3 regions of the Microbulbifer sp. JSM ZJ756 genome follow, and region 1 is predicted to be linked to each of the others. Evidence: predicted binding sites of a transcription regulator. Region 1 holds the regulator's gene; each other region holds the start of a gene.
The links. Region 1 encodes PhoB, which activates phosphate uptake and scavenging genes when phosphate is short. Its sites were predicted from a motif close to TGTCATAAANNTGTAACA; they were not measured.
Positions count from the first base shown of each region.

Region 1 (5,355 bases):
GGCGTTTGCCATTGCCGCCGTGTTTTTCCTGGCGAAATACCGCGAGACCGCGGCCACCCTGCACGAGAGTGAGCGGATGAAAAAGCGGCTCTCCAGCGAGCTGACCCGCTACCGGGATGCCACCACCCTGCGCGCCCTGCGCGATGCGCTGGTGGGCAGTAACGGCCTGCCAATAGACGATGAGGGCCGCGAACACCTGCTGGTCCGCGACGGAGATATGCAGCTCTACCACCTGACCCTGCGGCGCCAGTGCAATGCCGTGGGTGAAGGCGAGAAAGTGACCTATACGAAGGATGGCAAAGAGGTCGAGCTCGAGGAGCTGAACCAGTAACGCCCCCGCCCGTTCCCGGGATCAGGCGGCGCTGCTGGTTGCCAGGCGCTGTTCCGGGAAATGCAGGGTGAAAGTACTGCCCCGCCCGGGACTGCTGTGTACGGTCATCTCGGCCCCGTGGCGCAGCAATACATGCTTGACGATGGCCAGCCCCAGGCCGGTGCCGCCGCTCTCCCGGGAGCGCCCGGCGTCCACCCGGTAAAAGCGCTCGGTCAACCGCGGGATATGGATGGGATCGATACCGATGCCACTGTCGCGCACGGCGAAGTGGCCGCCCCGGCCATCGACCCACCAGCGCAGCTGGATCGGCCCGCCCTCCGGGCTGTACTTGACCGCATTCAGCACCAGGTTGGCAAAAGCGCTGTGCAGCTCGGTGGCATCGCCGGTGATGATTGAATCCTGCTGGCAGTCCACCGTGATTTCGTGGCGGCCGCCACTGAAACTTCGCGCCTCCTGAGCAACCCGTTCCATCAGCTCGCTGACAGTAATCTTTTCCCGCCCGCTTTCCCGCTCCGAGGTTTCCAGTCGCGCCAGCAGCAACAGGTCATTGACCAGCGCCGTCATGCGAGCGGTCTGCTCACGCATCTGCGCCATGGGCCGCTGCCAGGGTTGTGGCGCCATCCCGCTGCCCTCGAGGGTCTCCAGGTAGCCGGCAATCACGGTCAGCGGTGTGCGCAATTCATGGGAAACATTGGCGACAAAGTCCCGGCGCATCTGCTCCAGGTTGTGCAGCCGGGTGATGTCCCGCACGATCACCAGCGCCTCGTCGCGGCCGTAGCGGGTGAGTTCCAGCTGCAGGATGCGGGCGTCATTGCCCGGCGCGGGCATGGTCAGCGGGCCGCGGGCGCCGGGTTCGTTATTGTGGATATAGCGCACGAAGCCGGGGTCGCGGACAAAGTTGACCAGTGGCTGGCCGGCGTCTTCCGGGCGCAGCTTCAACAGCTCACCGGCGGCGGGGTTCCACCAGGCCAGGTTGCCGTCGTCTTCCAGCGCCACGATACCCTCGCGCAGGGCACTGGTGCTCTCCTGCACCCGGCGCAGCATGGCGTGGAGTTTCTGCTTTTCGCGCCGGTGGCGGCGCTGCAGGCGGTAGAAATCGTCCGAGATCTCGCCCCAGATGCCGAATACGGTGGGGGCAGGGCCGCGACGGCCGTTGGCCAGCCAGCGATTGAAGCGGTGCTGCTGGGCGAGGATCCAGAAGAGGTAGACCCCCAGGCCCAACACAAGCGCCCAGCGCCATTCAGTGGTGGCAAAGCCGAATATTGCCGTGCCGAGGGCGATCACCGCGAAGCGGGAAAACTCGCCGATACTCCGTTCCAGCATAGTGGTGGGCTGTCTCCGGTCTGCGGATGGGCGTACGGCGAGTGGCCGCCGCCTCTGGTCCGGCTCGGGTCAGGTTGCTCGTTGTCTGGTGGTACGGCTTCCAGCGACGGGCCGTGCCGCAGGTCGCGCAGGGCGAATTCTTACACTTTCTCGGCGGTTTGCACAGAAAAGCGATACCCGGTGCCGCGCACCGTCTGGATAAAGCGGTCGTGACCGTCGACGGCGAGGGCCTTGCGCAGGCGCCGGATATGAACATCGACGGTGCGCTCTTCGACGTAGACATTGCCGCCCCAGACATGGTCCAGCAACTGGGTACGGGTGTAGGCGCGCTCCTGGTGGGAGAGGAAAAATGTCAGCAGGCGGAACTCGGTGGGGCCCATATCCACTGCCTGGCCCTTGATGCTTACCCGGTGACTGATGGGGTCCAGCACCAGGTCGCCGGCGGTGAGCGGTTCCTCCGGGGTGGAGGGGCCGGCACGACGGAGCACCGCTTTCAGGCGGGCAACCAGTTCGCGCGGGGAAAACGGCTTGGTGATGTAATCGTCGGCGCCGGTTTCGAGGCCCTTGATCTTGTGGTCCTCTTCGCCCTTGGCGGTCAGCATGATGATGGGCAGGGTCGAGGTGAGCTCGTCCCGCTTCAGGCGCCGGGCCAGCTCGATCCCGGATACATCGGGCAGCATCCAGTCGAGCAGGATCAGGTCCGGCCGCTCGTCGATTACCAGTGCGTGCGCTTCCTGCGCGTTTTCAGCCTCGATACAGCGGTAATCCGCCATTTCCAGTGCCACCCGTAGCATATCGCGCACGGGAGCTTCATCGTCGACGATGAGAATCGTTTTGCTGTCCATGTAACTGTCACACCCTACTGTCGGTGGGGTCATTTAACGGCATTTTAGTGACAACCATATGACAGTCACCCTGTGCCGTGACAGGTTTGTTCAGCCGAACAGGAAAGAGAAAAATATACCCGCAAAAACGACACCGCCTACCCAGTTGTTGTTCAGGAAGGCCTGAAAGCAGGGTGTTCTTTCCCGGTCGCGCACCAGCCACTGCTGGTACGCGAACAGCCCGGCGGCGACCAGCACGCCGGCATAATAGACAGCTCCCAGCCCGAAGCGCGGGCCCACCAGCAGCAGCGACGTTACCACCAGCAGCTGCAGGACGGCGGTCATGGGCCGGTCCAGCTCGCCGAACAGTACCGCGGTGGACTTGACCCCGATCTTCAGGTCGTCATCCCGGTCCACCATGGCATAGAAGGTGTCGTAGGCCACTGTCCACAGCAGGTTGGCGGTATACAGCAACCAGGCCTCGGCTGGCACCTCGCCCCGCACCGCTGCGAATGACATGGGAATGCCCATGCTGAAGGCCGCGCCCAGCACCACCTGCGGCAGGTGGGTATAGCGCTTGGCGAAGGGATAGCAGAATGCCAGGGCCACCGCCGGCAGTGACAGCAGGATCGTCAGCCTGTTGGTGGTCAGCACCAGCAGCAGGGCCACCAGGCTCAGGCCGACAAACAGCCACACCGCGGAGGCCGGAGTGATTTTACCGGTGGCCAGCGGGCGGCCCGCAGTGCGCTTTACATGGCCGTCGATACCCCGGTCGGCGAAGTCATTGATTGCGCAGCCGGCGGCACGCATCAGGATCACGCCCAGGGTGAATACCGCAAACAGGTGCAGGCCGGGCCAGCCGCCGGCCGCCAGCCACAGTGCCCACCAGGTGGGCCACAGCAGCAACAGTGAGCCGATCGGGCGGTCCAGTCGCGCCAGCTGCCAGTAAGGGAGCGCTGCGGGCCAGCGCTGGGAGAGTTGTTGACTGATCACGTGTTCTGTCCCCTTCCCGGCTGCCGTCCCGCCATGGGCGGGCAGTCGGGATCAAAAGCCTGCAGGAATGTCTCCGCCACCAGCAGCGGCCGGTGATGCAGCCAGAAAGTCGAGCGCCGTCCCCAGGCCAGTTCCGACTCGCCCGCCAGTTCCGGCAGGGCGCATTGCGGGTTGCGCCGCTGGCGGTTCAGCACAATCGGGTCTCGCCGGATGCCCGGTTCACTGAACAACAGCTCGCCCAGCGGGCGGCTGTCCAGGTGGCGCAATTGCCGCGCGGGCCCGCGCAGGGTCTGTTCCGGCAAAACGCTGCGGGCATAGACCCAGGGGGTGTCGTTGCCGTACAGCAGCACTTCGCGCACCAGCGCCAGTTGCCGGTTGCGCAGTCCGAGTTCGCGTCGCTCCTCGAGGTTGGGTTGCGCCCAGCGCTGGTCCAGCACCTGTACCCGGAACCGGTTGGCGCTCAGCTGCCGCAGCGCCGCCGTCAATGAGCCGGGATGCAGCAGCCACGCCAGCAGCGGAGCCGGCGGCCGGCAGTGCAGGGACTCCAGCGGCTGCCTGAACCACTGGCCCACAGGTGCGTAAGGAGACTGGTACAACACAAACCCCGGAGCAAAACCAAAGGCGCTATTGTACCCCGGCCTGCGGCCCGGTAACCAATTCCGCCACCCGACTTTTGCCGAAGGCCGCGGCTGCCGATATAGTGGCCGTTTGCGCAAAGCGGAACCTATCCGGTCCCCCGACCCGCACCAGCGCACCGGTTCCTGCACGGAAAGTATCGTGCGGGCCTGCGGCACGGGGCCAAACAATCGTGGAGAACTGCAACAGACATGGGTCTCACTACAAGAATACTCCTGGGGATGCTGGCCGGCATCGTGGTCGGGGTCGTCATCTATGCCGTCGGCCACACCCTGATGCCGGGCAGCAGCCTGGCCCACTTCCTCGACACATACCTCGCCGGTGGCCTGTTCGATATCATCGGCCGGGTATTTATCGCCTCGCTCAAACTGATGGTGGTGCCGCTGGTGCTGGTATCGCTGATCTGTGGTGCCTGTGCCCTGTCCGAGGGGCACCGCATCGGCCCCCTGGCAGGCAAGACCCTGTTGCTGTACCTGCTCACCACCGCAGTGGCCATTTCACTGGCGCTGCTGGCGGCCCTGGTGGTGCAGCCCGGTGTCGGCGTTGAGGCCAGTGCCTCCGCGACATTCGAGGCCAAGGAGTCCCCGCCCCTGTCCGAGGTACTGGTGAATATCTTCCCCACCAACCCGGTGCAGGCCATGGCCGAGGGGAACATGCTGCAGATCATCGTGTTTGCCCTGCTGATGGGCTACGCGATCGCGCACTGCGGCGAGCCCGGCCGGCGCGTGTCGGCGTTCTTCCGCGACCTCAACGACGTGATCCTGCGCATGGTGGGCGTGCTGATGGTGTTTGCGCCCTACGGTGTCTTCGCCCTGCTCGCCAAGACCTTCGCCGAGCTGGGTTGGGGCTTCATGCTCGACCTGGGCAAATACTTCCTGGTGGTCCTGGGTGTGCTGCTGCTTCACGGGCTGGGGGTCTATTCCCTGGTGCTCAAGCTGCTGTCCGGGCTCAACCCGCTGGAACTGCTGAAGAAAATGCGCCCGGCGATGGCCTTTGCCTTCAGTACCGCTTCCTCGGCCGCCACTATCCCCGTCACACTGGCCACGGTTGAGAAGCGCCTGGGTGTGGATAACAAGGTGGCTGCCTTTACCGTACCCCTGGGAGCCACCATCAATATGGACGGCACTGCCATCATGCAGGGCGTGGCCACGGTCTTTATTGCCCAGATGTACGGCGTGGATATCGGTCTCGCCGGTTACCTCACGGTGATCCTGACCGCGACCCTGGCCTCAATCGGCACAGCGGGCG
Region 1 is NZ_JBISER010000003.1:324,320-329,674, forward strand. Features, by position in the region: gene ACH6CX_RS07670 (hypothetical protein) at 1-331, shown strand, start outside; gene phoR (phosphate regulon sensor histidine kinase PhoR) at 353-1,654, opposite strand; gene phoB (phosphate regulon transcriptional regulator PhoB) at 1,795-2,499, opposite strand; gene ubiA (4-hydroxybenzoate octaprenyltransferase) at 2,590-3,471, opposite strand; gene ACH6CX_RS07690 (chorismate lyase) at 3,468-4,067, opposite strand; gene ACH6CX_RS07695 (dicarboxylate/amino acid:cation symporter) at 4,299-5,355, shown strand, end outside.

Region 2 (5,355 bases), on a different contig from region 1:
ATCAGCAGCGGCTGGAATTCCTCCAGGCAGTCCTTCAGCGTATCGGCGCTGACAAAGTCCGAAAAGGCGTGGGCCAGGGCGTTCAGGTTCCACAGCACGACACCGGGCTGCTGCTCGAAGGCGTAGCGGCCGGTGTGGTCCGAGTGGTTGCAGATAAAACCGGGTTCGTAATCGTCGAGGAAACCGTAGGGACCGAAGTCGAAGGTGTCACCGATAATCGACATATTGTCGGTGTTCAGTACCCCATGGGCGAAACCCACTGCCTGCCAGCCGGCGGCCACCTCGGCGCTGCGGCGGGTGGCGAAGCGCAGCAGGGCCTCGGCCTGCTCTGCGGCGGGCAAATCGACTGCTTCGGGCAGGAAGCGCGCACAGGTGAATTCCACCAGCCGGTGGAGCGCCTCCAGTTGCCTGGTGTAGAACAGGTACTCGAAGTGGCCGAAGCGGACATGGGACTCCGCTACGCGGATGAGCATGGCGCCGGTCTCGATCTGCTCGCGGGCCACCGGTTCGTCGCTGCCGACAATGCACAGGGCGCGGGTGGTGGGGATGCCCAGCCCGTGCAGGGCCTCTCCAGCCAGGTATTCGCGAATGGTGGAGCGCAACACCGCGCGGCCGTCACCGAAGCGCGAATAGGGTGTCTTGCCGGCGCCTTTCAGGTGCAGTTCCCAGAGCCGGCCATCGTGTTCCACCTCGCCGAGCAGCAGGGCGCGGCCATCCCCCAGGTCCGGGTTGTAAACGCCGAACTGGTGGCCGGTATATTTCATCGCGAATGGCCGGCTGCCGTGGAACAGCCGCTTGCCACAGCCGAGCTCCGCCCACGCGGGATTACCGGCCTCGGCCGGGTCGATGCCCAGCCGCGCCATCACCGCCGGGTTGGCGTGGATAAGGTGCGGGCGCTCGAATGGGGCGGGATCGACCCGGCTGCCGAAGGCGTCGCCGAGATCCGCAAAGTGATGGCTGAGGGTGACCTGGTCCAGTTTTTTCATAGTGCCTTTAATTGTAGGGCTCCAGTAGCAGCCCCGGCGAACGTGACTGCCAGTGCTCCGCTTCCTGGTACAGCAGGTCCTCGATCGCCGGATTGCTTTCCAGCCACTGCCGGGACAGGCGCAGGCGGTAGTGTTCCCCGCCCGCACTGAGTTCTACGCCATCGAGGTCGTGGTCGGCGTGGTCGCGGTGCACGATACAGGCCAGTCGCAGGCACAACAACAGGTCGGGATTGGGGTGGAAGCCGTAATGCTCGCGCGGCGGCTTGATGCGCCCGCGCTGGTTGCGCACCAGGTGCGCCAGGTGCTCCTGCTCACTGCGCCCAAACCCGGCCAGGTCCGCCTTCTCGATCATATAGGCCCCCAGCTTGCGGGAATTGCTGTGGGACAGTGCCAGGCCCAGCTCGTGTAACTGTGCCGCCCACTGCAGGCGCCGCCGCTGGTCGTGGGGGCATTCCGGGCGCAGCATCAGCAGCAGGTCCTCGGCGGTATTCACCACCCGGCGTGCCTGGTCCGGGTCTATCTGCCCCCGCTGCATCATATCCGCGACGGTATCCGCGCGGCGGTCGCCGCCGTGCAGGCGCCCGGCCAGGTCGTGGACGATGCCCTCGCGGATCGCGTAGGGCGAAACCCGCATGCGCTCGATATCCAGCTCGCGGAACACCGCCAGCAGGATCGCCAGGCCGGCGGCGAATACCGGGCGGCGCTCCTCGTCGAAGTCCGGCAAGTCCAGGTCGGCGACGGTCTTGCAGGCTGCCACGCGTTCTGCCAGCCCCTCCAGCGCGTCGCGCTCAATGTCGAGCAGTTCGCCATTGTTCAACACCCGCGCCACCGCCTTGATGGTGCCCGAGGCACCGATGGCCTCGGCGTTTTCGGCGAAGTGGCGCAGGCCCTGGAGTTCGGCGCTGGCGGCGCGGCGCGCGCGGGTAAAGCTGTTTTTCCTGGCGGCGTCTATTTTGCCGTCGGCAAAGAAGCGGCGGTTGTAGGCCACGCAACCCATGTAGAGACTCTGCAATTCATGCGGTACTTCGCGCCCGCGCACCAGTTCTGTGGAGCCGCCGCCAATATCCACTGCGCAGCGCAATCGTGGCGGGCCATCCGCGGCGGCGATGACGCCGGAGTAGATTAGCCGCGCTTCCTCGATACCGCTGATAATGTCAATCGGAACCCCTAGAATCGCCTCGGCCCGCTCCATAAAGCCATCGGCATTGCTGGCGGCGCGCAGGGTGTTGGTGCCGACTACCCGCACATGGTCCACAGGCAATTGTTCCAGCACCGGGCGGAATCTCTGCATGGCTGCCAGGGCGCGTTCGGCCACCTCCGGGTCCAGGTTGCGCTCGTCGTCCAGCCCCGCGGCGAGCCGTACCATGGCGCGGTCGGTATGCAGGCGCACCATGCGCTGGTCGCGGAATTCGGCCAGCAACAGGTGGAAGCTGTTGGAGCCGAGATCCAGTGCCGCGTAGCGTTCGGCGTCATGCAGCATTATTGTTCCTGTCAAAAAATTGTCATCTGAATGTAGCAAACTGCCCTACTATTATCCGGCGATACAATAAAACCGGGCCCGCCGTCACCTGCGAGCATTGCCAGTGGAGCCGGGCAGAATAATCGCTGTACGTAAAATACTGGCGCAGATACGCGAGCGGGGCAATGTGGATAGAGCTACAGGGTAGCGGGGGGCCTTTGCATCCGCCGCATCCATTCATTGCATCCACCGCATCCGCCGGGCCGTATCATCTCAGTCGCCCAAAAGAATCTAGCAAGTGGTACATGGTTAACAATACACCGGTATATCCCAAAGAGCTAAGCTGGCTCTCCTTCAATGAGCGCGTCCTGCAGGAGGTGGAGGACGAGCGCGTACCCATTATCGAGCGGGTGCGCTTCCTGGGTATTTTCTCCAGTAACCTGGACGAATTCTATCGTGTGCGGGTTGCCGATGTGCGGCGGGTAGCGACTTTTGCCAAGAGCGCAAAAAAGAAGCAGTATTTTTCCGAGCTGCTGGCCAGTATCAATGAGAGGGTACTGCGCCTGCAAAGGCGCTCATACGCTGCCTATACCAAGGTGCTCTCGGACCTGGGACAGCATAATATCCACCTGGTCAGCGAGAACCAGCTGACAGACAAACAGCGCACGTTCGTGGAGGAGTATTTTCACAGCGAGGTGCTGCCGGAGCTGGAGCCCTTCTTTATCGATGACCGGGAAAATATGCCGCTGCTGAATGAGGCGAGTATTTACTTCGCTATTTACTTAAAGCTGAAAGATGGTAGTGAGCGTTTCGCGGCCCTGGAGATCCCTACTGATACACTGCCACGGTTTGTGGTGATCCCGCCGCGGGAAGGACATCACGAAAAGGTTTATATCGTCCTCGATAATATCATCCGTGCCTGCCTGGTGGATGTTTTCCGCTATGTACTGCCCATCGAGCGTGCGGAAGCCTTCATGTTCAAGATCAGTCGCGATGCGGAACTCGAGCTGAGTGAGGAAATCACGCAGAATATCGTCGCGCGTGTGGCCAAGTCCCTGAAAAAACGCAAGCAGGCGGACCCGGTACGGATGGCTTACGATGCGGCCATGCCGGAAGTGGTATTCAACCTGGTGAAGAAAAAGCTGCGGATGGGCAGCTTTGACAGCTATACCCCGGGCGGGCGCTACCATAATTCCAAGGATTTCATGAAATTCCCGGCGGAATCTGCCCGGCATCGCTACAAGCCGCTGCAACCACTCGAGACCCTGCCGGAAAAGGAGAGTGTCTTCGGGCTGCTGAATGTCCGTGACCAGTTGCTCTACTATCCGTACCACGACTTCCGGGCGATCAGCAACCTGCTGATTTCCGCGGCCATCGACCCCCAGGTAAGGGAAATTCGCATCAACCTCTATCGGGTGGCCAGCAATTCCCGTGTGGTGGCCGCACTGATCAATGCGGTGCGCAATAACAAGCGCGTCGTGGCGGTGGTGGAGCTGCAGGCACGTTTCGATGAACTGGCCAATATTCACTGGTCCAACGAACTGCGTGATGCCGGTGTCGAGGTGATTTACGGGGTGCCAGGGCTGAAAGTGCACTGCAAGCTGATCTCGATCCTGCGGGAGGAAAACGGCCAGCAACGATTCTACAGTCACCTGGGCACAGGCAACTTCAATGAGAGCACCGCGCGCGTCTACTGCGATTTCAGCCTGTTGACCAGTGACCAGAGGCTGGGGCAGGACGTGTACAACGTGTTCGAGTTCATCCAGTACACACACCAGCGTCCCGAGTACCGGCATATTGCCGTGTCACCCTATACCAACCGGCCGGCGTTGCTGTACGCCATTGACCGGGAAATCCAGGCTGCCGAGCGCGGTGAGCGAGCCGAACTGTTTTTCAAGTGCAACAACCTGGTGGACAGCGAAATCATCGCGCGGCTCTACCGTGCCAGTGGTGCCGGTGTGCGCATTCGCCTGATTGTGCGCAGCATGTGCTCACTGGTCTGCGAGACGCCGGGCCTGTCTGACAATATCGAGGTGATCAGCCTGGTGGACAAATACCTGGAGCATGCACGGGTGTATATGTTCCACAACGGCGGCGAGGAAGAAGTGTGGCTGTCGTCCGCAGACCTGATGACCCGTAACCTGGATCACCGGGTAGAGGTCACCTTCCCCATCTGGGACCAGAAGCATCGTGATACGGTGCGGGAGATCATGGAATTGCAGTGGCGTGACAACCGCAAGGCCCGGATACTCGACCGCGACCAGAGCAACACCCGAATCGCCGGCCACGGTGCCCGTGGCTGCCGGGCGCAGGATTCGGTCTATCGCTTCCTGAAGAAAGCCCAGGACAGGCTGCCGCTATCGACTGAAGCCGACCAGGTGGCCGCGACTGAATGAGAAGCGGTAACGCTTGCCCACTTTCAGCCGGTCGCTGCACTTCGACTGGATCGTGATACGGGGGTACTGAGGGGTGACCACCCAGGTGCTGAATTCATTGCCGGGGCCGCGCTCGATCAGCCAGTAGTGATCCCCCGCCGCGCAGTCGCCGGAGGCACCGCACTTGCCGTAGCCCCATACGTAGGCGTAAACGTCATACTGGGCGGGGTGTTCACTGGTTTCCACGAAGGGAGTATCCCGGTCGCCGGTGGTGCGATACAGGCGGGAGAAGCTGACCTTGCGGAAGCCACGCGCCGGGGCGTCACAGCTGGTGGTGTGCTGCTTGGCCACCACCCGCGCATGCCCGCGGTCGCTTTTCTTGCCGCCATTCAGCTCGCTGGGCAGGTAACCGCAGCCGGGACCAGCCACTGCCATGATGCCAACCAATAATGCCGCGCCGTAAAACTGCACAGTCAACTCCTGGTACGGTTTAGATGCGGGGCGCCTCCCGGGAGAGCCCTGTCCCTTTCACTAT
Region 2 is NZ_JBISER010000004.1:296,025-301,379, reverse strand. Features, by position in the region: gene ACH6CX_RS09425 (YdiU family protein) at 1-986, opposite strand, end outside; gene ACH6CX_RS09420 (Ppx/GppA phosphatase family protein) at 994-2,466, opposite strand; gene ppk1 (polyphosphate kinase 1) at 2,751-4,841, shown strand; gene ACH6CX_RS09410 (hypothetical protein) at 4,803-5,291, opposite strand.
Region 2: the regulator PhoB is predicted to act here: its motif matches at 2,476-2,493, upstream of ppk1 (polyphosphate kinase 1).

Region 3 (5,355 bases), on a different contig from region 1:
AATACTCCGCAGTGAAGTCCAGGTTCTGCGCTTCATAGGGATCCAGTGCCGGGTTGCCTGCTTCCACCTCCAGCTCGCCTTCATCGTATTCAATGGTTTCCGGTGACGGGTTGAGTGCACCAAACGCGGGTCGCGACAGGGACTCGGTATAGGCGGCGCGCAGAACGATATTATCGTTATAGTCGTACTTGAAGTTCACACTCGGGAACAGCTTGCTGTACTCCTGTGCAAAACTCACCGGGGAAACATAAACGTCTTCGGCAACTTGCTCCGCACCGGGAATGGCTTCACCGGACTCAACCACCTGGCTTCCCGCGGCGGAGAAGTCGGTCGACTCGTAGCGAACGCCGTATACCAACTGGGCACGGTCCATCTCAATGCTGTTCATGACATACAGCGCAGAAATATCCTCGTTCATGGCATAGTCGCGTGCAGAGTCCAGGGCGGTATCGGTTTCATCCACTGCAAAGCTGGACAGGCTGGCGTCGATGAAGTTATTCAGGCCACCCATATTAATCCCGGGACCAAAGCGGCCCAGGCTGTAGTCGACATTGTTCATGGCGAAATCAGCCAGGGTAAAGTCGCCACCAAAATCATCGTAAACCACGGCATTCAGGTCACCGGTCTTTTCCCGGCGTCGCTCGTGCAAACCGAATTTCAGCTCGGAAGGGTTACCGGCCAGCTGTATTTCGCGGCTGATATCGATGCGGAAGCTGACCTCCTCATCCTCGGTAAAATTGTCCTCGATCACAATCTCGTCGAGCTTGTAATTGGACGCATCCATCGCCGCTTCGACATCACCAGCACCGATGGCCAGGGTGGGTTTTTCCCCGGCACTGGTGTAGCCCAGCTGCAAGCCTTCCTGTACAAAATCTGTATCGCGGCGGTGTGGCTCGGCTTCCTCGGCATGGGAGTAGCCCAGCGCATATTCAACGCCCCATTGATCCAGGTCATGCTCTCCGCCAAAGACCATGGAGAGGATCTGCTGCTCCTCGAAGCGGTCCTTCAACGACTTTTCCAGTGCCGCGTCGTTCCATACCGCAGAGCTGGCTGTGATAGTGGCCGGATTATCATTTTCCTCATCCAGCTTCCAGGAATTACGCTGGCGCTCTTCTTCATCGGAGAAATCGGAATAGAGGGTATGCAGGTAAAGCAGGCTGGTCTCGCCCAGGCTCAGGTCGAAATTGGCGGCCAGGCCGGTACGCTCGCGGGTCACTGTGTAATCGCGCTGCTCAATCTCGGCGGCCCCAAAGGCCTCACTGCCATCCTCCGCGGTAAGCTCCTCCCAGATGCCATCTGTCTCCACATTTTCAGAGCCGAATTTTCGTTCCTGGTGGCTCGCGGCAATCGCTACCCCCAGCTCGCGACCGCCATCCAGCTCGAATACCCTGGTGAGGGTACCGGCAAGCTTCGGGCTGTTCTCCTCCTGCAACGTGCTGTAACTGTTCTCGACACTCAGCTTGAACTGCTGGCCATCCTGGTCCAGGGCATTCAGGCTCTTGATCTCAATGGCACCGCCGATGGAGTCCGAGCTCATATCCGGCGTGAGCGTCTTGAATACTTCCAGGCTGGCAAGCAGGTCGGAGGGGATCACATCCATGGCCACGGCCCGGCTGTCGGTTTCCGGCGCGGGCAGGCTGACCCCATTAATAGTCGCCGCATTCAGGTTCGGGTCGATACCCCGCACACCGACGAAACGCCCCTCCCCCTGGTCGCGGGCGATAAATACACCTGGCATGCGCTGCAGTGCTTCGGTGACGTTGGCGTCTGGCAATTCGCCAATCGCATCGGAAGTCTGCACCGCAACAACTTTGTTGGAGCGGCGCTGGCGCTCGATATCACTGCTGGCGTTGGCCGCCTGGGCAGTCACCTCGATGGTTTCCAGGGCGCCTTCCCCAGCCTGTGCCACTGCATTCACAGAAATAACCGCAGCAGCGATTGCCGTTAGCGGCAGTGTAACGAGTGCGACCCGGGTCGATCGGTTTTTCATAAGGTCCCCATTCCTTTTTATGGCAGGTGTTCGATGGGGCGCAGGTTAGACGTCGGGCGTGACTGTTGGGTGACATTTTGTTGAAAATTGTGGCACCGCAGGCATCACTGATCGTTCACTGAATTGTCACGGGACACTGGCAGACTCCGATGCCCACTAAACTACTATGAGGTTGCAAATCTGTGACAGCGAGCCCTGGTCACTGTCACAGAAAGAGCCGGAGACAAAATGAAAAAGCTGCCGCCAGACCCGTCCCGCCGCACTCTCTTCAAAGCGATAGGTGCCCTCGGTGCAACCGGTGCCACCAGTGGCCTGCTATCAGCGTGCAATCGAAGCCCCGGGTTTGACCGGGCTTCGCTGACTTTTACCGAGGTCCCCCACGGCCTGGATGCCAGCCATCACCTGCCCGAGGGTTATCGCGCCGACGTGTTGCTGCGCTGGGGGGATCCCATCGAGGCGGGGGCCGGTGTATTCGACCCGGAAGGGCTGACCGCGGCAGAGCAGCAGCAACGCTTTGGTTACAACAACGACTTCATTGCCTTTATGCCACTGGCCGAGGACGCCGGCCCGGGGGATGGGGACAGGCACTGCCGCAGCGACAGCAGCAAGCGCGGCCTGTTGTGCGTCAACCACGAATACACCCAGCCGCACCTGATGTTTCCTGGCTACAACGATGAGTACAGCGCCACCCGCGGCGTGAGCGCCGAACATGTGGCCATCGAGCAGGCCGCCTGTGGTCACGCCATCGTGGAGATCGAGAAAACCCCGGCTGGCTGGCAGGCAGTGCTGGACAGCCCCTACAACCGCCGCATCACCCTCGGCACCGAAATGGATATCGTCGGCCCCGCCGCCGGTGACCCGCGCCTGCAGACCGCCGCCGACCCCAGTGGCACCCGGGTGTTCGGCACCGTGGGAAACTGCGCCGGCGGCAAGACCCCCTGGGGCACGGTACTGATTGCCGAAGAGGGCTTCGGTGGCGCTTTCCAGGGAGACCCGGACGCCATTGCCGACCCGGTAGAGGCCCGCAATCACCATGCATTTGGCATTGCCCCGGACAATCGCAACTGGGGTGACCATGACCCGCGCTTTGATATCGGCGTCGAGCCGCATGAGCCCAACCGCTTCGGCTGGATGGTGGAATTTGATCCCTACGACCCGGAATCCCGCCCGCGCAAGCTGACCACACTGGGACGCTTTGAACACGAGGGGTTTACCCTGGCCTGCAAGCCAGGCCAGCCAGTGGTGGCCTATGGTGGTGATGACGACGAGGGCCAGTTCGTCTATCGCTTCGTCTCCGCCGAGGCCTACCGCCCCGGAAACCACCGGGCCAATCGCAACCTGCTTACGGCAGGCACCCTGTTTGCCGGGCAATTCAATGCCGACGGCAGCGGCCGCTGGCTGCCGCTGATCTTTGGCGAGGGTCCACTGACACCGGAAAACGGTTTCCGCAACCAGGCTGACGTCCTTGTAGACGCCCGCCGCGCCGCCAGCCTGCTGGGCGCCACGCCCATGGACCGGCCGGAGGATGTGGAGACCAACCCGGTCAACGACTGCACTTACGTCATGCTGACCAAGAACAAGAGACGCGGCGCCGACGACACCAACGCCGCCAATCCCCGCCCACGCAATGCCGCCGGCCACGTGCTGGAAATCGTACCGCCGGGCCGGGATGGCGAGCGCGACCACACCAGCGACATTTTCCGCTGGCATACCTTCCTGCTCGGCGGCAACCCCAACGCCGAGGACCCGAACGAGCGCGGCGCCTACGGCCAGCAGGTGACCGGGGCTATATCGCCGCACGGCTGGTTCGCCAACCCGGACAATGTTGCGTTCGACCACGCCGGCAATATGTGGGTTGCCACCGACGGCTGCGAGGACTTCGGCTTCCATGACGGCCTCTGGGCCATGGCCACCGAAGGTGAATTACGCGCCGCTCCGAAACATTTCTTTGGCTGCCCGCAGGGCGCCGAGGTGTGCGGGCCGGAATTCACCCCCGATGGCACCACCCTTTTTATCGCCGTGCAGCATCCCGCCGACGGTGGCCGCTCAAGCTTCGACAACCCCATGCATCGCTGGCCGGACAATGACCCGGCCCTGCCGCCGCGGCCCAGTGTGCTGGCGATCAGCCGGAAAGATGGCGGCGTAGTGGGAAGCTGACAGGTTGGCTGCTGGCTCGTAAATGGATCGCGGTCGGCACTCAGATGGAAAAGAACTGCTGGATTCCCACCAGCACATTGGTGGTGGCAACCGATGCGAGGATCAGCCCCATGACCCGACTGACGATACTGGCGCCAGCATTGCCAATCCAGCGGTGAATCCACTGTGCGGTAAGCAGCAACAGGAGGACGATCCCCAGCACCGCCAGCATTGAAGTGGCGGTGCGCATCTGGTGGATCGGGTCAAAGCGGTAATTGTCGGTCAGTACCACTGCCGCCAGCATGGCCCCGGGCGAGGCGATGGAAGGTACCGCCAGCGGGAATATCGCCGTCTCGTGGCCACTCCTGGCGATCTCGACTTCCTGCTCCGGCTTGCCCTCACCGAAAATCATTGTCAGGGCAAACAGGAACAGCACCACACCGCCGGCCACTTGGAAGGCCGACAGGGGCACGCCGATGGTCTCCAGCAGGTACTGGCCGGCGAGCAGGAAGAACAGCAGGATACCGGTGGCTACCAGCACCGCGATGATCGCGATCTTGCGCTTCTGCCATTCCGCATGCCGCGCCGTCACGGCGATAAACACCGGCAGCGTGCCCACCGGGTCGATTACGGCAAAGAAAAAGACAAAGCTGCTGATCCAATCGTTCAATGGCTGCTCCGGCGCACCGTGCTACTATCGGCTAGGAATCACTTGTAGGAGCGGCCCATGGCCGCGATCCACCCGGGACCGGGAACTGTCGCGGCCATGGGCCGCTCCTACGGCAATGGCCTTGAAATACGAAGTCTAGTGCATGACCAACCACTCCCCGACAGCCCGGCGAATCGCCAAGACCATCCTCAATGGCTTCGACGCCTATTTCGCGGACTTCCAGAATATTACCCTGGGGGCCAAGGCACGTTTTGAGACTGCCGCCTGGCAGGGCGTCCACCACGCCAACAAGGAGCGCATCGACCTCTACAAGACCAAGGTCAACCAGGTGGTAAAGCTGGTGCACTCGGTTACCAGCAAGGACACCACCATGCTGCAGCTGTGGCGCGAGGCCCGCGCCACTTTCGCCCAGCTGATCGCCAACCACAGCAACTATGAAATTGCCGAGACATTCTTCAACTCGGTTTTCTGCAAGCAGTTCGAGCATGCCCATATTCACGACAGTAACCTGTTTGTGAAACCCTCCCGGCCACCGGACGACAAGCCGCTGCGGGACTAC
Region 3 is NZ_JBISER010000004.1:289,313-294,667, forward strand. Features, by position in the region: gene ACH6CX_RS09390 (TonB-dependent receptor) at 1-1,990, opposite strand, end outside; gene ACH6CX_RS09395 (PhoX family protein) at 2,219-4,147, shown strand; gene ACH6CX_RS09400 (MarC family protein) at 4,188-4,796, opposite strand; gene aceK (bifunctional isocitrate dehydrogenase kinase/phosphatase) at 4,939-5,355, shown strand, end outside.
Region 3: the regulator PhoB is predicted to act here: its motif matches at 2,161-2,178, upstream of ACH6CX_RS09395 (PhoX family protein).